One region of the Cytobacillus sp. Bva_UNVM-123 genome, then DNA from elsewhere that is predicted to be linked to it. Evidence: predicted binding sites of a transcription regulator. Region 1 holds the regulator's gene; each other region holds the start of a gene.
The links. Region 1 encodes CtsR, which represses protease genes until heat stress. Its sites were predicted from a motif close to ATGGTCAATAAAGGTCAAACA; they were not measured.
Positions count from the first base shown of each region.

Region 2: the regulator CtsR is predicted to act here: its motif matches at 4,749-4,769, upstream of KDN24_RS09320 (ATP-dependent Clp protease ATP-binding subunit).
Region 3: the regulator CtsR is predicted to act here: its motif matches at 1,258-1,278, upstream of clpP (ATP-dependent Clp endopeptidase proteolytic subunit ClpP).

Region 1 is NZ_CM177772.1:106,588-114,003, forward strand. It holds rRNA gene KDN24_RS00550 (16S ribosomal RNA) at 1-209, shown strand, start outside; rRNA gene KDN24_RS00555 (23S ribosomal RNA) at 526-3,461, shown strand; rRNA gene rrf (5S ribosomal RNA) at 3,659-3,775, shown strand; gene KDN24_RS00565 (CtsR family transcriptional regulator) at 4,330-4,791, shown strand; gene mcsA (protein-arginine kinase activator protein McsA) at 4,864-5,412, shown strand; gene mcsB (protein-arginine kinase McsB) at 5,415-6,494, shown strand; gene clpC (ATP-dependent protease ATP-binding subunit ClpC) at 6,499-7,416, shown strand, end outside.
Region 2 is NZ_CM177772.1:1,899,409-1,906,824, forward strand. It holds gene KDN24_RS09305 (ATP-binding protein) at 1-1, opposite strand, end outside; gene KDN24_RS09310 (MarR family winged helix-turn-helix transcriptional regulator) at 233-670, shown strand; gene KDN24_RS09315 (M3 family oligoendopeptidase) at 752-2,446, shown strand; gene KDN24_RS09320 (ATP-dependent Clp protease ATP-binding subunit) at 2,527-4,683, opposite strand; gene KDN24_RS09325 (YkvI family membrane protein) at 4,865-5,905, shown strand; gene KDN24_RS09330 (DUF8580 domain-containing lipoprotein) at 6,297-6,974, opposite strand; gene KDN24_RS09335 (CPBP family intramembrane glutamic endopeptidase) at 7,115-7,416, opposite strand, start outside.
Region 3 is NZ_CM177772.1:4,565,887-4,573,302, forward strand. It holds gene KDN24_RS23470 (ImmA/IrrE family metallo-endopeptidase) at 1-475, shown strand, start outside; gene KDN24_RS23475 (hypothetical protein) at 660-803, shown strand; tRNA gene KDN24_RS23480 (tRNA-Arg) at 951-1,022, opposite strand; gene clpP (ATP-dependent Clp endopeptidase proteolytic subunit ClpP) at 1,497-2,102, shown strand; gene KDN24_RS23490 (HPr family phosphocarrier protein) at 2,147-2,404, opposite strand; gene whiA (DNA-binding protein WhiA) at 2,438-3,379, opposite strand; gene mgfK (gluconeogenesis morphogenetic factor MgfK) at 3,386-4,363, opposite strand; gene rapZ (RNase adapter RapZ) at 4,360-5,253, opposite strand; gene KDN24_RS23510 (8-oxo-dGTP diphosphatase) at 5,269-5,727, opposite strand; gene trxB (thioredoxin-disulfide reductase) at 6,204-7,154, opposite strand.

The DNA of each region.
Region 1 (7,416 bases):
GCCGGAATCGCTAGTAATCGCGGATCAGCATGCCGCGGTGAATACGTTCCCGGGCCTTGTACACACCGCCCGTCACACCACGAGAGTTTGTAACACCCGAAGTCGGTGGGGTAACCTTTTGGAGCCAGCCGCCTAAGGTGGGACAGATGATTGGGGTGAAGTCGTAACAAGGTAGCCGTATCGGAAGGTGCGGCTGGATCACCTCCTTTCTAAGGAAAATGAAGTGGAAACTTCATAAAAAGACGTCATTTGTTCGTTCGGTTTTGAGAGAACAATCTCTCAAAACTTCGTTCTTTGAAAACTAGATAATGAAAGAAGAAGAAAAACCGAGTAATCGCCATTTTAGTATTTCTCTCTATTATTTAATAGAGTAAAAACCAATCACAATTCTTGCGAATTGTGAGGGTAATGAGAAGCAAGTAGATCAAGGAACCAAGTGAGTGAACCCCGGAGTGTGCATCAGCACATGAGGAGGTGAACGAGCGTAGGTGACGCAGAGATACGCCGCTTATCATTAGCCGAACAGGTTAAGTTAGAAAGGGCGCACGGTGAATGCCTAGGCACTAGGAGCCGATGAAGGACGGGACTAACACCGATATGCTTCGGGGAGCTGTAAGTAAGCTTTGATCCGGAGATTTCCGAATGGGGGAACCCGCTGTTCGTAATGGAACAGTATCTTTACCTGAATACATAGGGTATAGAAGGCAGACCCGGGGAACTGAAACATCTAAGTACCCGGAGGAAGAGAAAGCAAACGCGATTCCCTGAGTAGCGGCGAGCGAAACGGGATTAGCCCAAACCAAGAGGCTTGCCTCTTGGGGTTGTAGGACACTCTACACGGAGTTACAAAGGAATGAGGTAAATGAACAGGTCTGGAAAGGCCGGCCAGAGAAGGTAAAAGCCCTGTAGTTGAAACTTCGTTCCCTCCAGAGTGGATCCTGAGTACGGCGGGACACGTGAAATCCCGTCGGAAGCAGGGAGGACCATCTCCCAAGGCTAAATACTCCCTAGTGACCGATAGTGAACCAGTACCGTGAGGGAAAGGTGAAAAGCACCCCGGAAGGGGAGTGAAATAGTTCCTGAAACCGTGTGCCTACAAGTAGTCAGAGCCCATTAACGGGTGATGGCGTGCCTTTTGTAGAATGAACCGGCGAGTTACGATTACATGCGAGGTTAAGTTGAGAAGACGGAGCCGCAGCGAAAGCGAGTCTGAATAGGGCGAATGTAGTATGTGGTCGTAGACCCGAAACCAGGTGACCTACCCATGTCCAGGTTGAAGTCCAGGTAACACTGGATGGAGGACCGAACCCACGCACGTTGAAAAGTGCGGGGATGAGGTGTGGGTAGCGGAGAAATTCCAATCGAACTTGGAGATAGCTGGTTCTCTCCGAAATAGCTTTAGGGCTAGCCTCATGTAGTAAGAGTCTTGGAGGTAGAGCACTGTTTGGACTAGGGGCCCCCATCGGGTTACCGAATTCAGACAAACTCCGAATGCCAAAGACTTATCCATGGGAGTCAGACTGCGAGTGATAAGATCCGTAGTCAAGAGGGAAACAGCCCAGACCACCAGTTAAGGTCCCAAAGTATACGTTAAGTGGAAAAGGATGTGGAGTTGCTTAGACAACCAGGATGTTGGCTTAGAAGCAGCCACCATTTAAAGAGTGCGTAATAGCTCACTGGTCGAGTGACTCTGCGCCGAAAATGTACCGGGGCTAAACGTATCACCGAAACTGTGGATGGACACCGTATGGTGTCCGTGGTAGGAGAGCGTTCTAAGGGCGTTGAAGCTAGACCGTAAGGACTAGTGGAGCGCTTAGAAGTGAGAATGCCGGTATGAGTAGCGAAAGATGGGTGAGAATCCCATCCACCGAATGCCTAAGGTTTCCTGAGGAAGGCTCGTCCGCTCAGGGTTAGTCGGGACCTAAGCCGAGGCTGAAAAGCGTAGGCGATGGACAACAGGTTGATATTCCTGTACCACCAAATTACCGTTTGAGCAATGGGGGGACGCAGGAGGATAGGGTAAGCGCGCTGCTGGAATAGCGCGTCCAAGCAGTTAGGCTGATAATGAGGCAAATCCCATTATCGTGAAGGCTGAGCTGTGACGGCGAGGGAAATAGAGTACCGAAGTTCCTGAATCCACACTGCCAAGAAAAGCCTCTAGCGAGGTAACAGGTGCCCGTACCGCAAACCGACACAGGTAGGCGAGGAGAGAATCCTAAGGTGAGCGAGAGAACTCTCGTTAAGGAACTCGGCAAAATCACCCCGTAACTTCGGGAGAAGGGGTGCTCATTTGGGTGAATAGCCCGGATGAGCCGCAGTGAATAGGCCCAGGCGACTGTTTAGCAAAAACACAGGTCTCTGCGAAGCCGCAAGGCGAAGTATAGGGGCTGACGCCTGCCCGGTGCTGGAAGGTTAAGAGGAGGGGTTAGCGTAAGCGAAGCTCTGAATTGAAGCCCCAGTAAACGGCGGCCGTAACTATAACGGTCCTAAGGTAGCGAAATTCCTTGTCGGGTAAGTTCCGACCCGCACGAAAGGCGTAACGATCTGGGCACTGTCTCAACGAGAGACTCGGTGAAATTATAGTACCTGTGAAGATGCAGGTTACCCGCGACAGGACGGAAAGACCCCGTGGAGCTTTACTGTAGCCTGATATTGAATTTCGGTACAGCTTGTACAGGATAGGTAGGAGCCTAGGAAGCCGGAGCGCCAGCTTCGGTGGAGGCATCGGTGGGATACTACCCTGGCTGTATTGAAATTCTAACCCGCGCCCCTTATCGGGGCGGGAGACAGTGTCAGGTGGGCAGTTTGACTGGGGCGGTCGCCTCCTAAAGAGTAACGGAGGCGCCCAAAGGTTCCCTCAGAATGGTTGGAAATCATTCGTAGAGTGTAAAGGCACAAGGGAGCTTGACTGCGAGACCTACAAGTCGAGCAGGGACGAAAGTCGGGCTTAGTGATCCGGTGGTTCCGCATGGAAGGGCCATCGCTCAACGGATAAAAGCTACCCCGGGGATAACAGGCTTATCTCCCCCAAGAGTCCACATCGACGGGGAGGTTTGGCACCTCGATGTCGGCTCATCGCATCCTGGGGCTGTAGTCGGTCCCAAGGGTTGGGCTGTTCGCCCATTAAAGCGGTACGCGAGCTGGGTTCAGAACGTCGTGAGACAGTTCGGTCCCTATCCGTCGTGGGCGCAGGAAATTTGAGAGGAGCTGTCCTTAGTACGAGAGGACCGGGATGGACGCACCGCTGGTGTACCAGTTGTCTTGCCAAAGGCATAGCTGGGTAGCTATGTGCGGACGGGATAAGTGCTGAAAGCATCTAAGCATGAAGCCCCCCTCGAGATGAGATTTCCCATAGCGCAAGCTAGTAAGACCCCTGAAAGATGATCAGGTTGATAGGTTTGAGGTGGAAGCGTGGTGACACGTGGAGCTGACAAATACTAATCGGTCGAGGACTTAACCAAAAACGAAAAGCGGAAGTGCCTTGCTTAGGGGCGACAAGCTTAAGACGAGACGGCGAGAAGGTTGTACTTTAACCTTCTTGACGGATTGGCTTAAGACCTCGAGCCCCTAGGCACTGGAGCTGGACACGCTTTAAGATTACTCTTTCTTCTTCTTATTATCTAGTTTTGAGGGAACGAAACCTCAATTTAATAAAAAGTTTAGTGGCGATAGCGAGAAGGTCACACCCGTTCCCATCCCGAACACGGAAGTTAAGCTTCTCAGCGCCGATGGTAGTTGGGGGCTCTCCCCCTGTGAGAGTAGGACGCCGCTAAGCAAAATGGAGAACAGCTAAAATTTTTAGCTGTTTTTTTGTTTTTCATCATCCATTACACATAGATTGAATAGTATTGATCAGCTTAAGTGTACAATCTATGAAAATAGAAATTTTAAAGGTGATGTGGTAGTGACAACAAAAGAAGGCAAGGTTATTGCCGAGGAAATTGTCATCGTCACAAATTATGTTTACAAAGTAATAGGAAGATCTATCATACCAGTCGAACGTTTAATAATTGCTATAGAAAACTATAGATCGATTTTCATAAGAGGTTGCTCCTGATCTCAGTAATATTGAACTAGGACTGAATGAGGGAAGATGAGCATTATGCAATTTACTTCAATTGAATTCAACTTTGCTTTAAGCCTATGGGGTTGTCCTATGGATTCGAACAGAGTAGCTTTTTCAGTCTAACTTTCTTGTTTCTAATATCAAGCTATGTTTGAAAACGAAAAAAATAGGAGAAATTAATAATACGTGTTCATTGCGCGGGAAATTAAAGTTATGTATAATTAATGTCAAATATAGTCAAAGTCAGATAGGGGGGAGGATTAGTGAGAAATATTTCAGATATCATCGAGAGCTACTTAAAAAAAGTTCTTGAGCTGAGCGAGAGGGAAATTGTTGAAATAAAAAGAAGTGAAATCGCTGATAAATTTCAATGTGTACCTTCACAAATCAACTATGTCATCAATACACGTTTTACTATTGAAAAGGGTTATGCTGTTGAAAGTAAACGCGGTGGCGGTGGTTATATAAGAATTATGAAAGTACAGTCGCATGATGACGCTCATTTGATTGAACAATTACTAACATTAATTCAATCTCGATTAGCACAAAGCAGTGCGGAAGATGTTATTTTACGACTTGTTGAAGAGAATATTATTACGGAAAGAGAAGCAAGGATTATGCTAAGTGCTATCGACCGTTCTGTATTATATATTGATCTTCCCTATCGGGATGAGCTTCGGGCAAGAATGTTAAAGGCAATGTTAACAACATTAAAATATAAATAAAGAATATCCGTTCAAGAAGGAGGACAAATTCCACTTTTTGAACATTCTTTCAGTAGTTGGAGAGGTGAAAATATGATCTGCGAAGAATGTAATCAAAGACCAGCAACACTTCATTTCACAAAAATAGTAAATGGAGAAAAAGCGGAGCATCATCTATGCGAAAAGTGTGCGCAGGAAAAAGGGGATATGTTCATGGTGAGTGGTACCCCTGGTTTTTCAATAAATAATTTATTAGCAGGATTATTGAATATCGAACCCGCCTTTCAACAAACAAAACAAGACCCATTCCAAAAGGAAAAGATTTTACAGTGTGAACAATGCATGATGACCTTTCAGCAATTTATTAATGTAGGAAGATTTGGCTGTGCCAATTGCTATGATGCTTTTAAAGACCAGCTTAATCCAATCTTAAAAAGATTGCATAGTGGGAACTTTGCTCATAATGGAAAAATACCTGCCCGTGTTGGAGGCACGATTCATTTACGGAAAAATATTAGTGAATTGAAGCAAAAGTTGAAAGATTTCATTTCAAACGAAGAATTTGAAAGAGCGGCAGAAGTAAGGGATGAAATCCGCATGCTTGAAAGTAAATTAAGTAGTAATAATGAGGGAGGGGAATAAGCTTGTCATTAGAACGTTTTATTAATCAAGCTGTCAGCTCCTGGATGAGTGATGAAGGCCCAGATTCAGATATTATTTTAAGTTCAAGAATTCGACTGGCAAGAAATATTAAACAATTGAAGTTCCCTACATTATTTACGAATGACGAAGGCGAGTTAGTTATTCATAAGATGAAAGAAAGGATTAGTCAGTCACCGTTTTCAAAGCTTGGAAACTTAGAGCTTTTATTAATGGATGAACTTCAGCCTCTTCAAAAAAGAGTGCTTATGGAAAAACATTTAATTAGCCCTCATCTTGCAGAGCAATCAACTTTTGGTGCATGTATTCTTTCAGAAAACGAAGAACTAAGCATCATGATAAATGAAGAGGATCATATCCGTATTCAATGTCTATTTCCAGGATTTCAATTGACAGAAGCATTAAGCTTGGCAAATGAAATTGATGACTGGCTAGAAGAAGAAATTGATTATGCATATGATGAAAATTTCGGCTATTTGACCAGTTGCCCAACAAATGTGGGAACAGGTTTAAGAGCATCTGTAATGATGCACTTACCAGGGCTTGTTCTTACACAGCAAATTAATCGAATTATCCCAGCAATCAATCAGCTCGGACTAGTAGTAAGAGGAATTTATGGTGAAGGCAGCGAAGCTTTAGGGAATATTTTTCAAATATCGAATCAAATTACCCTCGGAAAATCAGAAGAAGATATTGTTGAAGATTTAAAAAGCGTTGTCAGCCAGTTGATTTCGCAGGAAAGGTCTGCTCGCGAAGCATTAGCAAAAACTTCTGACATACAATTAGAAGATAGAGTCTTCAGGTCTTATGGAATATTATCCAACTGTCGAATTATCGAATCAAAAGAAGCGGCAAGATGCTTATCAGATGTTCGATTAGGAATTGATATGAAATATTTAAAAAATATTTCAAAAAATATTTTAAATGAATTAATGATTTTAACCCAGCCTGGATTTTTACAACAATATGCCGGAGGTCCATTAAGACCACATGAACGGGATATTCGCCGGGCATCCTTAATAAGGGAAAGAATAAAAATGGAAAAAGAAGAGATAGGAGGATGAAATCATGATGTTTGGCCGATTTACAGAAAGAGCTCAAAAAGTGTTAGCTTTAGCACAAGAAGAAGCCATTCGTTTAGGACATAATAATATTGGAACAGAGCATATTTTATTGGGTCTTGTTCGAGAAGGGGAAGGCATTGCGGCAAAAGCTCTTTACGCATTAGGACTCGGTTCTGATAAAATTCAGCAAGAGGTCGAAAATTTAATTGGTCGCGGAAAGGATTCATCCCAAGCACCTCCACATTATACACCTAGAGCCAAAAAGGTCATTGAGCTTTCAATGGATGAAGCTAGAAAGCTAGGGCACTCTTATGTTGGAACAGAGCATATATTGCTTGGTCTAATACGAGAAGGGGAAGGCGTTGCTGCAAGAGTGTTGAATAATCTTGGCGTGAGCTTAAATAAAGCTCGTCAACAAGTCCTTCAGCTATTAGGTAGCAATGAATCTGGAAGCCATCAAGGGGGTTCATCTGTTAATGCAAATACACCAACACTTGATGGATTGGCGAGAGACTTAACGGCGATTGCTCGTGAAGGGAGTCTTGATCCAGTTATTGGCCGCAGCAAGGAAATTCAGCGTGTCATTGAAGTATTAAGCCGTAGGACAAAAAATAATCCAGTGCTAATTGGTGAGCCAGGTGTTGGAAAAACGGCCATTGCTGAAGGTTTGGCACAGCAAATTATTAATAATGAGGTACCTGAGACACTTCGCGATAAAAGAGTGATGACCCTTGATATGGGTACAGTTGTGGCAGGTACTAAATATCGCGGTGAGTTCGAAGACCGATTAAAGAAAGTTATGGATGAAATTCGCCAAGCTGGCAATATTATTTTATTCATCGATGAGCTTCATACATTAATTGGAGCAGGAGGAGCAGAGGGGGCAATCGATGCTTCAAATATATTAAAACCATCTCTAGCT
Region 2 (7,416 bases), 1.8 Mb from region 1:
TTTGAAGACCCCATATTGAAAGATAATTATAAAACTTAGTATAACATTTAATAAAGGTCGTTTACTTATTTTAGCAAGAATTGACACAAATCTAATGTTTTTCTATAATTTATTTAGAATTCAAGATAATGTAACTTCGGTGGATGCCTAGAAGACGAAAACAAATTCGATGACAAGCTTAGTGAAAATTCCCCGAGGTCAATTTGAAAAAATAAAAAAGGATCGGGTAGATATGAGTTCAGAACAAGTAAATCAATCATTGAAGTTATTTATTGTGTTATCAAGAGCTTACCGTGCTGTAAGTGAAGACGTCAATAAACTAATCCAGACATATGATCTGAATCCGACTGAGTTTGCTGTATTAGAATTACTTTATCATAAAGGGGATCAACCATTACAGCAAATAGGCGGGAAAATTTTGTTGGCTAGTGGAAGCATTACTTATGTTATTGATAAATTGGAGAAAAAAGGACTTCTAGAAAGAATGGCATGTCCAAAAGATAGACGGGTAATTTATGCGCATATTACAGAAGCAGGAAAGACATTTATCGAAGGCGTTTTTCCAGAACATGCTGCACATATTCACGAGTTAATGTCTGTTCTTTCTGATGATGAACAGAAAACAGCTATTGAATTAATGAAGAAGCTTGGAGTTTCAATTGGCAAATAGGTAATCATTAAAGAAGGGAAATTTCGTTAGTTGTCGAATTAATATATGTGTTCTTAACTTTAGTAAGTAGGGGGAAAGAGAATGAAGTTTAATGATTATACGTATGTTCGTCCAAATCTGGATGAAGCGCAAGCCCAATTAGAACTAATTCTAGAAAAATTCAATGCTGCCTCATCTGCTGAAGAGCAAATTGAAGCAATGAAGGAAATAAATGATATTCGCAATGAGCTTGGGACGATGTTCAACCTTTGCTATATTCGACATTCTGTTGATACGAATGACGAGTTTTATAAAGCAGAACAAGATTATATGGATGAGATCGCACCACAAGTGGAAGGCTTCATTACGAAATATTATGAAGCGCTCGTCAAGTCTAAATTTCGCCATGAACTTGAGGAAAAGTGGGGAAACCAGCTATTTGCATTAGCTGAAACCCAATTGAAAGTATTTTCTCCCGAAATCGTTCCCTTGATGCAACAAGAAAACAAGCTATCATCAGAATATACAAAATTGATAGCTTCGGCGAAAATTCAGTTTGATGGAGAAGAACGTACTCTTGCACAATTGGATCCATATACAGAATCTGTTGAGCGCGACGTAAGGAAAAATGCGAGTGAAGCAAAATTTGCATTTTTTGCTGAAAATGAAAATGAATTAGATCGAATTTATGATGAATTAGTTAAAGTTAGAACGGAAATCGCTCATAAGCTCGGCTATAAAAATTTTGTTGAGCTTGCTTACTTACGGATGAATCGAACCGATTACAATGCCGAAATGGTAAAAAACTTTCGTGATCAAGTGAAAGAGTTTATTGTTCCAATTGCAACAAAGCTGAAGGAACGCCAGCGTGAGCGTATTGAGGTTGATAAGCTTAAATATTATGATGAAGGCTTTAAGTTCAAAACGGGAAATGCAACTCCGAAAGGGAACCCGGACTGGATTATTAATAATGGACAAACGATGTATGATGAGCTATCAAAAGAAACAGGTGAGTTTTTCTCATTTATGAGAGAGAATGACTTAATGGATCTCGTGGCAAAGAAAGGAAAAGCTGGGGGAGGCTATTGTACGTTTATTGAAAGTTACAAGGCACCTTTTATTTTCTCAAACTTTAATGGTACATCTGGTGATATTGATGTTCTTACACATGAAGCTGGTCATGCATTCCAAGTATATTCAAGCCGTCATTTTGATATTCCTGAGTACTATTGGCCTACATATGAGGCATGTGAAATTCATTCGATGAGTATGGAGTTTTTTACATGGCCATGGATGGATAAGTTTTTCCAAGAAAATACGGATAAATATAAATTTGCCCATTTAGGTGGAGCATTGTTATTTCTTCCATATGGAGTTTCAGTTGATGAGTTCCAGCATTGGGTTTATGAGAATCCTACGGCAACACCTGCAGAACGAAAGAAAGCTTGGAGAGAAATCGAAAAGAAATATTTGCCTCATAAAGATTATGATGGCAATGAATATTTAGAAAATGGTGGCTTTTGGCAGCGTCAAGCACATATTTACAATTCACCTTTCTATTACATTGATTATACGTTAGCACAAATTTGTGCATTTCAATTTTGGAAACGTTCAAGAGAAAATCATGAAGAAGCATGGAAGGACTATGTTCATCTTTGTGAATTAGGCGGAAGTCAAGCATTTACTAGTTTAGTTGCTGAAGCAAACTTAATTTCTCCATTTGAAGATGGCTGTGTTCAGTCTGTAGTAGGTGAAATTGAAAACTGGCTAAATTCGGTTGATGACAAAAGTCTTTAATGTGAAAAGTTTATAAAAGCAAAAAATGGACTGAATCCAGTCCATTTTTTTTGTGCTTAATAATTTTGTGTGCAAGGCGCTTACGCTTTTCTAACGATAATTTGTTCATTTTCTAAATTTGCTTGAAGTTTTGTTTCGCCTGTATGGTCAATAATGAAGTCAGCTAATTTATCTTCAAGCTGATCTTGAATGACTCTTCTTAATGGACGAGCTCCGAAAGCAGGATGGTAACCAAGTTCAGCTAATTTTTCTTTTACTTGCTGAGATACAGTAAGCTCCATGTTTTGTTCAGATAATGAATTTTGCAACTCTTCAAGCATGATATGAACGATATTTAATAAATGAGTTTTTTCAAGTGATTTAAACTCAATAATGCTATCAAAGCGGTTTAAGAATTCAGGCTTAAAGAAAGAGCCGAGAGAATCCAATATACTAGCTTCCTTCAATCCTTCATTTGTTCCGAAGCCAACATGAATTTCTTTATGCTGTACACCTGCATTACTTGTCATAATGATAACTGTATCTTTAAAGCTAACTGTTCTTCCTTGACTATCTGTCAAACGGCCATCTTCAAGAATTTGTAAAAACATATGCTGAACATCAGGATGAGCCTTTTCAATTTCATCAAGCAAGATAATGCTATAAGGATTGCGGCGCACCTTTTCTGTTAACTGCCCAGCCTCCTCATGGCCAACATATCCTGGAGGTGAGCCGATAATTTTGGAAACACTGTGTTTTTCCATATATTCACTCATATCGAGTCTTAGCATTGCCTCTTTAGACCCGAATAATTCTTCAGCAAGATTTTTGGCAAGCTCGGTTTTTCCAACACCTGTAGGACCCACGAAAAGGAAGGAACCAATTGGGCGATTTTTCGCTTTTAATCCTGCTCGACTTCTACGAATGGCTTTAGCAACTTTTTTTACAGCTTCTTCTTGTCCAATTACCTTTTGTGAAAGATTAAACTCAAGGTTTTTCATCTTTTCCTGTTCATTTTCCATAAGCTTTCCGACAGGAATTCCCGTTTTCTTTTCAATGATTTCTTGAATATGACGAACCTCAACAACAGGTTTTACAGTGCGATCCTGTTTGTTTGTATTCAATGCTTTTTCTAATTTTAGTTCTTCTTCGCGAAGCTTTGCAGCTGCTTCATAATTTTCTTCTTTTAATACTTTTTCTTTCTCTTTGTTTATTTCAGCTAAACGCTCTTCAATTTGTTCAGAAGGTGTATAGTCTGAAGTAAGGTTCATTTTTGAACCCGCCTCATCCATTAAATCAATTGCTTTATCTGGAAGGAAGCGATCTTGTATATACCGATTAGATAAATGGACACAGGCCTTTAATGTATCATCTGAAAAGGAAACTTCATGGAAAGCCTCATATTTCTCCTTAAGACCTTTTAAAATTTCGAAAGCTTCATCCTCGTTCGGTTCTTGAACATAAATGGGTTGAAAACGTCTTTCAAGGGCTGAATCTTTTTCAATTTGGCGATATTCCTTTAATGTTGTAGCCCCAACTAATTGAAGTTCTCCTCTTGCTAAAGCTGGTTTTAATATATTGCCAGCATCCATTGATCCTTCTGCAGAACCAGCTCCTACTAATAAATGAATTTCATCAATGAAAAGAATGATATTTTTTCTCTCTTGTAATTCTTTAATTAGTTGTTTCATTCTTTCCTCGAATTGACCTCGAATACCTGTATTGGCTACTAATGAAGCTACATCAAGTAAGTAAACTTCTTTGTGTAGCAGCTTTTTTGGAACTCTTCCTTCAGAAATCATTGCTGCTAGACCTTCAGCAATAGCTGTTTTCCCAACACCAGGCTCCCCGATTAAGACAGGATTGTTTTTGTTTCTACGGTTCAGAATTTCAATGACACGGTTTACTTCCTCGTCTCGCCCAATTACTGGATCGATGAGGCCAGCTTTTCCGAGTTGTGTTAAGTTTCTACCGAATTGATCGATAAATCCACTATGTTTTTTGTTTTGGCTTTTGTTTTGCAATTTTTGCTGTTCAAATGCTCCATTAGCAGAGTTCATTTGTTGAAAAAACTCATTGAATGGAAGTGAATTGAAACCTGATAGACCACTGCTTAGATCAGGGTGTAAGGAGGAACTAATTTTCGCTTTTTCTTCCTGATAGCAACTTTGGCAGAGAATAAACTGTTTTTCACTTCCGTTAATATTTAGTCTAAATTGAACATTTGCTTCTTTTTCTTGGCATTTTTGACAAAGCATATTGTTACCTCCCTAAATAAATAGTTTTTGACTTTGACTATATTTGACTTTCGTAAACTTATTATACTTTGACCTTTTTTGACTTTCAAGTATTTTGTTTGAAAGATGATTGTGAATTATTGGATACTCGTCTTAGTTTGTCCACTGGTTCATATATTGATAGAAAGGGGGAGAGGTTTAAGTGAAAACAAACTGGGGAGCAGCATTGCAAATTGCTGCTGTTTATGTAGGAACGGTAGTTGGAGCAGGGTTCGCAACTGGAAAAGAAATCGTGGAGTTTTTTTCTCGCTTCGGCTTTATCGGTTTAGTTTCGATTTTGATGAGCGGCTATATTTTTATTTTTTTGGGAGCAAAATTAATGATCATTGCGGCAAGAATTCAAGCTTCCTCCTATCAAGAATTGAATGAGTACTTGTTCGGAAGGCTTTTAGGTACGGCGATAAATATATTAATGTTAGTCATGCTTCTTGGTGTATGTGCAGTTATGCTTTCTGGAGCAGGGGCAGTTTTTGAAGAGCAAATTGAAACTTCAAAGTATATTGGAATTTTCTTTACAATTGGTTTATCAATTGCAGTTATGATCATGGGAACGAAAGGAATATTTGCAGTTAATACTTTCATTGTGCCTATGATGATTGCATTTAGTTTTCTATTATTAATTTTATCGATCAAGCTTCCTAATTTTGCAGAGCAGGCATTATTTATTCCTTTTGTAGAAGATGGCTGGAAAGTTGTTGTCACACCATTTTCATACTCGGCAATGAATTTGACTTTAGCACAGGCAGTTCTAGTGCCAATTGCCTCAGAGGTAAAGGATGTACAAACGATTAAATGGGGAGGATTTATTGGAGGGGCTGCTTTAACAATTATACTAATATCTAGTCATCTAACACTTGTCATGCTTCCTGAGCTGGAAACTTACTCTATCCCAATGGCTGTCATTATGAAAACAACTGCATCTTCATTTTTCTGGGTTTATGTATTTGTTATTTATGGTGAAATTTTTACGTCTGTGATTGGAAATGTTTATGGGATTGAACGACAAGCGAGGAAATACCTATCCATTCCAAGTGTAATCATTGTTAGTGCCGTTTTTTCGGTTTGTTCTCTAATTAGCTTAATTGATTATGGGGTATTACTATCTTATTTGTATCCCTTTTTTGGATATGTAAGTATTATTTTTATTGTGTTGCTTTGGATGAAACGAAGCGAAGAAATATAGAGTATGTTTTTTAATAAGGCACTTTTAGCATATATTGTTGTTTTTGCTTTCAAATTTTGCCCGTTGATTTCCGCTGCGGGCACGCAGCGATCGCGGGGAGGGACGTGAGCCTCCTCGGCGCTTACGCCTGTGGGGTCTCACGTTTCCCTCCATTCCCGCAGAACATTAAAAAAACATCATTGAATGAACATCGCACGAAGGAAATACTAATGTATTTTCGAGGAGTCAAGTACCCTTCGCTCCAATCAACTCAGATAACTAAACAAAAATTGCACTAAAAAGCAATAAACTTTACTAATACAGCCTTCTATAAAAATATGCCAAGCCTTTATTTCCTAAGGGGTTTACAGTAAAAGGATGGGGCTATTAAGCCCCATCCTTTTATTAATACTTATTGTTCATTTTTCACAATCGTTTTTGCCATTTGTAAAAAAGCATCCTTATATTCCGCATCTTTTTGAGAGAAAATGGTTAATTTCAGCTGTTGCTCTTGATTTTTTACTAAGTAGGAAGTGACGACATCATTATCTGATTGTACTTCCATTGCGACAGCATCTTTAAAAAATTCATCCTTCGGCGTTTCTATTGTTTGAACATTTTCGTTTACAGCTTCAAGCTGTGCTTTCGTATTTTCCTGTAATGAATTCCAGTCATTATCTTTAGGAATGAGCTCGATTCGCATAAAGTGATGTCCATCCTTAGAAAGCATTACAACATCCTTATTAGGTTCTTCAGCTGTTAATTCAAAATCTGGAAGGACATACATGGAATAATGTTGGTTATCACTTAGTTGTAATAAAGCAGTTTCTTCTTTTGCTTCGCCGTTTACATTATATTTGATTGTTTGCTCTTCAGCTCGTACTGTTTCTTCTTGGCTACCTTCATTATTTTGTTCATCCACTTTTCCATCATCTGTAGTCTGTTCATTTCCGTTTTGAGTTGTCTGTTCATTATTTTGGGTAGCATCTGTACCATTCGCTTTATTTCCAGCTTCATTACTTGTGCCGCAGCCAGACAAAATAAATCCGAATAATCCAAAGAGTAAAATCCATTTAGAAAGTAATTTCATTTTGTATTCCTCCTGTAGTTACGATAGGATTTTAAGTAAATAGACGTAATTTTGCATAATTATGTTACATTTTGTACCTCTTTATCTATACATTAACATTACTCATTTCATCAGACAACTTATAAAAGGTGGATAAAAAATTAATAAAAAGGAAGCAAGACAAATAAAAATAGGTCAAAAGTTAGGTGAGATACAATAACAAGAGGCATGCTCTTTTTCCACCTATACAGGAATCCCCAAAACAGTCCTGCAACGAAAGCAGCGAAAGCAAGTATCCACTGTGATGAATAAAAATGAACAGACGTATACAAAATGGCAGAAAAAATAATTCCGACAGGAGCATTCATAAACTTTAGTATTCTCTTTTGGACAAAGCCACGCCAAAAAATCTCTTCTCCGGGAACAATAATCAAGATAAGGACGATATAATGCCATAGCTGTG
Region 3 (7,416 bases), 740 kb from region 1:
GGATAAATGGGTATCAAGCTTTTTAAGAAGATTAGGAATTTTTAATAGTGAAGATATTGATGAAAGAGCAATATCTAGGAAACTTAATATACACTTGAAGTATTCCAATAAGAGAAATTATTCATATCAAGAGGGAAATTTTAAAATTATTAACATTAATATCGATCAGAACAAAGAAAAGCAAAGGGAAGTATTCTATCATGAACTTTGTCATATATTGCGCCATACTGGCTGTCAGTTATCGATGCCTTTATCATGGAAAGAATTACAGGAATGGGATTGTGAGCATTTCACTCGATATGCTGCCATCCCCTTTCATATGCTTTTGGAGCTGGATTGGCGAAGCCCTACGCTTGTCAGTGATATGTCATCGATGTTTAATGTATCAGAGGAGATTTGCCAAGCACGTATCGAACATATTAGAAGGAACATGAAAGAAAAAAGTAAAGGAGCTAGAGTGCAGTGGCAAGTATAACAAAGAGAGGTAAGACTTATCAGTTTGCTGTCAGTAGAATGGTTAATGGTTAATGGAAAATCAAAACCAATTCGAAAAGGAGGATTCCGCACAAAAAAGATGCACAAGTTGCAGCTGCTGAAGTTGAAGCAAATTTGCAATTCATGGTTTAAGACATACTCATGCAAGTATTCTCCTATATAAAGTGTCTATATATTATGTTGCCGAACGTTTTGGACATTCTGATATTGATACAACCACAAGGCACTATGCACATATTATTAAAGAACTAAGGAAGGAAGATACAAAAAACACCCTTAGCACCTTTGAAGAAATGACCAATGTGTAAAAATTGTGTAAAAAAATCTAAAACCAATCGTTTTTAATCATTTTCTCACGTATACAAAATCAAAAGGAAACACCCTAAAACATTGATATATCAATGTTTTAGGGTGTTTCCTTCAATCATCAAATTGGACTTAACTTAACTCGGTAACGCCCTCGGAGGGAATCGAACCCCCATTTTAAGAACCGGAATCTTACGTGCTATCCGTTGCACCACGAGGGCAAAAAAAATAGAAAACTTACATAGAACAAGATCTTTAAAAACGTTTTCTTTAAGTAAAAAGACACTTTAATTTTATGCGGTACGATTATATATTATATGATAGAATTTTAGACATTGCAAGGAGTCTTTTGTTTAAAAACTGATGTAGCGGGTATGATGGAAATTAGATGTGGAAAACATTGGCTAACAGTAAACCCAGCTGTCGAATAAATCATCGGCTTCTTTTCAAGTCAATTGTTTGACCTTTATTGACCATCAGTGTATCATGAAGTTAGTTAATCAAATTCGCCAAGGTGAATTTGAGCCTTGAGGCAATCGCCTATGACTTTAACTTTATTCAGCTATGGCTTAAAATCCTCGGATAGTCTTCGACACTTTAAAAGTGAGTTGATTTTTGCAGTTGAATGAAGGTAAAAGCAGTTTTTTTTGCGAATATGTTATAATTACCCTTATTTTTAAAGGAGGAATTAAAAGATGAATTTAATCCCTACAGTTATTGAACAAACAAGCCGCGGGGAGCGTGCATATGATATTTACTCCCGACTTCTAAAAGACCGTATTATTATGCTTGGCAGCGCTATTGATGACAATGTAGCTAACTCGATTGTGGCGCAATTGTTATTCTTGGAAGCTGAAAACCCTGAGAAAGATATTACATTGTACATTAACAGCCCTGGCGGAAGTATTACAGCAGGTATGGCTATTTATGATACGATGCAATTTATTAAAGCCGATGTTTCAACCGTATGTACGGGTATGGCTGCTTCTATGGGTGCTTTTCTTCTGGCTGCTGGTGAAAAGGGCAAGCGTTATGTACTTCCAAATAGTGAAGTCATGATTCACCAACCATTAGGTGGAGCTCAAGGTCAAGCTACAGAAATTGAGATTGCTGCTAAACGGATTTTATTCTTACGTGATAAGCTTAATAAAATTCTTTCTGAACGTACTGGTCAACCGCTTGAAGTTATTGCAAAAGACACGGATCGTGATAACTTCATGACGGCTGAAAAAGCTGTTGAGTACGGATTAGTTGATAAAATCATCACACGTAATCCTGGAACTGAGAAAAAGGGCAAATAATGTAAGCAAAAAAACAACTCGCATTTTTTGTGCGAGTTGTTTTTTTATTGATTTTGTTGAATATACTCAGCCAGTTCTGCAATTGCCTCAACTTCATCTTTACCGTCGACTATTAATGTGATCACTGAGCCTGAACTAATCGCAAGACTCATCAATCCCATAATGCTTTTGGCATTTACTTTTTTTCCGTCCTTTTCTACAAATACATCAGATGAAAAGCGATTTGCTTCTTGAACGAACAAAGCTGCTGGTCTTGCCTGCAAACCTGTTTTTAATTTCACTTCTATTTGTTTTTCCACCATGTCTCTCTTACCTCCCTAATCCAATTCATTTATTTAAATCGTCTCTCCAGCCCGCAATTTGTCTGCAATTTCGTCAATCTTTCTTAAACGATGATTAATGCCAGATTTACTAATGCTGCCCCCAGAAACCATCTCTCCAAGTTCCTTTAATGTGACATCCTGATGGGCGACACGAAGCTCTGCAATTTCTCGTAATTTATCAGGTAAAATATGAAGGCCGACCGAGTCAGCAATATAGCGAATGTTTTCAACCTGTCTAAGCGAAGCACCAATCGTTTTATTTAAGTTTGCTGTTTCACAATTGACAAGTCGATTCACTGAGTTTCTCATATCTCGAACAATCCGGATATCTTCAAATTTCAGCAATGCGCTATGAGCACCGATAATGCTTAAGAAATCAGTAATTTTTTCTGCTTCCTTTAAGTAAGTAATAAACCCTTTTTTTCGTTCTAATGTTTTACTATTCAAACCAAATGTATTCATTAATTCACTTAAAGAGTCATTATGCTCTTTATAAAGTGAAAAAATTTCAAGATGATAGGACGATGTTTCGGGATTATTAACGGATCCACCTGCAAGAAAAGCACCGCGTAAATAAGAACGCTTACAGCATTTCTTTTTAATTAGCTCTGCAGAAATATCATGCGTAAAAACGAAGCCTTCACTTAAAATTTTTAGATCATCAAGAATTTCATTTGCTTTCTCTGACAATCGTACGATATACACGTTATTCTTTTTTAGCCTCATTTTTTTTCGAACAAGGAGTTCTACTTGTACATTATAATTCCTTTTTATTAGAATATAAATTCTTCTTGCGATCGCAGCATTTTCTGTTTGGATGTCGACAACTAACTTTCTATTTGAAAAAGAAATCGAACCATTCATCCGAATAAGTGCTGATAGTTCTGCTTTTCCGCAGCAATCTTTAACTTCAAGATTCGTTAATTCCTTTTTCGTTTCTGAAGCGAAAGACAATTTCCTTCACCTCCGCTTGTTCTTTTCCTTATTAATTAAAGAATATAAAAGCTCTGCAACAACCTTCGTATCGTGACGAATTTTGCCGTTTTTCAGTGTGACAATTTCGCCTGAAATCACTTCAAGCCCTAATTCATGAAGACGTTCAACATCGAAAACGACAGGCTTTGCCTTTTCTTCTCGATAACGTTCTTGAACTTGTAAAGGGATATTATCATTATTTACAAGAATCGTGTTCATAAAAGCACAGCTCATATGATCATAGATCGCTTTCACATGGTCACTTGCTGTAAAATTATACGTCTCACCCGCTTGTGTCATTAAGTTACATACATATACCTTTTTAGCAGAGGAACGACATACTTCAGCTCCAAGCTTCGGAACGAGTAAATTTGGCAAAATACTCGTATACAAACTTCCCGGTCCGATAATAATTAAATCTGCTTTTCTAATGGCAGAAATAGTTTCTGGAAGCGGCTTAATATTATTCGGTGTCAAAAATACCTTTTTTATTTTTTTCCCGGAATAAGGAATCTTCGACTCACCAGATACAATCGTTCCATCTTCCATCTCAGCATGTAAAATAACACTTTGATTTGCTGCCGGCAACACTTTCCCGCGTACATTTAATACTTTGCTCATTTCCTGAATAGCATGAACAAAATTCCCTGTTATGGAAGTCATTGCAGCCAGAATCAAATTACCAAGTGAGTGACCTGACAATTCATTTGAAGTTGTAAAACGATGCTGAAACATCTCCTCTACCAGCGGCTCAACATCGGATAATGCAGCTAATACATTACGGATATCACCAGGCGGCGGAATATGCAAATCATTTCTTAATCTCCCAGAGCTGCCGCCATCATCGGCTACTGTTACAATTGCTGTAATATCAAGAGGATATTGCTTTAATCCTCTTAATAGAACAGGAAGGCCTGTTCCTCCACCGATTATGACGATTCTTGGCTGTCTGTTTGCACTCATTTCCCATTATCCTTTCTCCTCTGAATATCACGGTGCGTAATACGAGTTGGATAATCATTTTTAAAATAATTACCTAGATATTCTGAAATAGCTACAGAGCGATGTTGGCCTCCCGTACAACCGATTGCAATGACGAGCTGCGCCTTGCCTTCTCTTTTATAATGCGGAAGCATAAAGCTTAATAATTCCGTTACTTTTTCGAGAAATTTATGTGTTTCCGTCCATTTCAGTACGTAAGTCGATACTTCCTCATCCAATCCCGTTTTCGGGCGCATATGATCAATATAATGAGGGTTCGGCAAAAACCTAACATCAAAAACAAGATCAGCATCAATCGGCAACCCATGTTTAAAGCCAAAAGACATTAGATTTACGGTGAAGAGCGTTGATTTATTGATCGAAAATTCCATTTGAATTTTCTCACGAAGTTCTCTCGGCTTCAAATGGGTCGTATTAAAAATAAGCTTGGCTCTTCCCTTCAGTTCATCCAAAAGCTCGCGTTCTAATTTAATTCCTTCTAACGGAAGTCCAGAGGGTGCAAGCGGATGAAATCTTCTCGTTTCCTTATATCTTCTCACTAATGTTGCATCATCCGCATCAAGGAAAAGAATTTGCGGCGTCACCCAAGATGTTTCTGAAAGATCATCAAGTGCAATGAACAAATGTTCAAAAAACTCTCGGCCACGAAGATCCATAACAAGCGCAACTTTATTCATTTTATTCCCAGCATCCTTCATCAATTCAAGCAATTTAGGTAATAAAGTTGGCGGCAAATTATCTACGCAGAAAAAACCAAGATCCTCAAAACTTTGAATGGCAACTGTTTTTCCTGCACCAGACATTCCTGTTATTATGACCATCTGAGTTTCATTTGTGGCGCCTATACTCATGCTTATTTTCCCCCTCTAACTTGGATCTAGCCGATAACTTATTAATTCGAAGCTTGGTGTATAGGTGAATGTCCCATAAATGATGCCTTTTCCATGAATCATATATTCTAATATATGGTAGTCCCCTGCAGCCATTGGAAGGTTTTTAATATGTTCAAAAGGGTGCCAATGAATTTTCCCTTCTTCTGATTCATCCAAATTTAGCCCGTCTGCTTCAGTTGCAAAGAAAGTAAACATCATCCATTCCGATACAATTTTGTCTCCTTCTTTCATAATGAAAGTAAAGATCCCTTTAATCTTCGGATTGCGTAAATAAATGCCTGTTTCTTCTCTGAACTCGCGAATGCATGAATCCCTAACTGATTCACCCTGCTCCATCTTCCCGCCTGGAGCTACCCACCAGCCGCGACTCGGCTTTTGTAATAACAAAACTTGATCATCTTTTAAAAGTACACAGTTAGTGACTCGCTGCAATTCTTTCACCTCTATTTTTAACCTAGGACAGAAGCTCTCGAGGTTAGGCAAAACGCCCGGCTAATTTTATTATTTCGACAGAGTTAATGTATATTTTATTATACTACTTTTGTTATACGGTCACAATTAATAGAAGGTTCCAGTCATTTTCGTTAAATATTAAAACATTTTTTTATCTGTGATAAAACAAGCACCAATTTTTTACAAAAAAAAAGCACAGTTTACCTGCGCTAAGAAAAAATATATCTTTAAAAGGGGGTCAATTTCATCTTCAATAATAGCTGATATTTGTTTCACCACTGTTACAGAATAATTAAATTGCAATAACTTTTTGTAAAGAATTGAAAAGCTCTACAATAAGCCATGTGTAGCTTTTCTAATTTAAGATTACTAACGTACAATAGTATATCTCATAATGATATCAAAAAAACGCAGACGAGCGCTAAATACTTGCGAATGTCTGCGTTTTTCTAATGTTACGCTTTCGTTTTTAAGCTTTCTTTTAATTCTTCGATATAGTGTTGGGCACTTTGGGCAGCAATACTGCCATCGCCAGTAGCTGTAACGATTTGGCGAAGCAGTTTCTCACGAATATCCCCAGCAGCAAAAATACCAGGAACCTTCGTTTCCATATTCTCATTTGTTTCGATATAGCCATTCTCATTCGTAATGCCTAAGCTTGCAAATGGCTTAGAAAGTGGAATCATTCCTACATAGACGAATACGCCATCCGCACTATATTCTTTCTCTTCACCTGTTTTTGTTGAAACAAGTGTCACGCTTCCTACTTTGCCATCTTTATCATTAATTTGCTTGACGGTATGGCTCCAAATAAAATCAATCTTTTCATTATCAAATGCACGCTGCTGTAAAATCGCTTGTGCGCGAAGCTCATCCCGACGATGGATAATCGTAACTTTTGAAGCGAAGCGCGTTAAATAAACACCTTCTTCAACAGCAGAATCTCCACCACCAATGACGACAAGTTCTCTTCCTTTAAAGAAAGCACCATCACAAACGGCACAATAAGAAACGCCACGTCCACCAAGTTCTTTTTCACCAGGAACACCAAGCTTGCGATATTCTGCACCAGTTGAAATGATGATAGCACGGCCCTTATATTGCTTTGAACCTGCTACAACTGTTTTATAATCTTCTCTATCAATAACTTCCTTAATATCACCGTAAGCATATTCAGCACCGAATTTTTTCGCGTGCTCAAACATTTTTGTTGATAAATCAGGACCTAAAATCGTTTCAAATCCTGGGTAGTTTTCAATTTCTTCCGTGTTGGCCATTTGTCCACCAGGAACGCCACGTTCGATCATTAAAGTTGATAAATTTGCTCGAGATGTATATACAGCAGCTGTCATACCGGCTGGTCCTGCGCCGACAATAATAACGTCATAAATTTTTTCTTCAGTCACGTTGTCTCACTCCTCCGATTACAGTACAGTGCATGGCATTTTGAAAGTTGCCATCAAAATATGCCTCGGTCTTTTAGTCCTAGATTTTTCAATATCATTTATCTAAGACAGCCGTTGCGTTCACTTTATTCAGCCAAGATGTATACGTAGAAAAATATCAGCTGCATATTTGCACCCTCTTCCGACATTTCCGTCAATGGCGTTGAATAAAGTTGAATGTATGTTTATAGTATATGCTTTCTAATATTATCCTATAAAAATA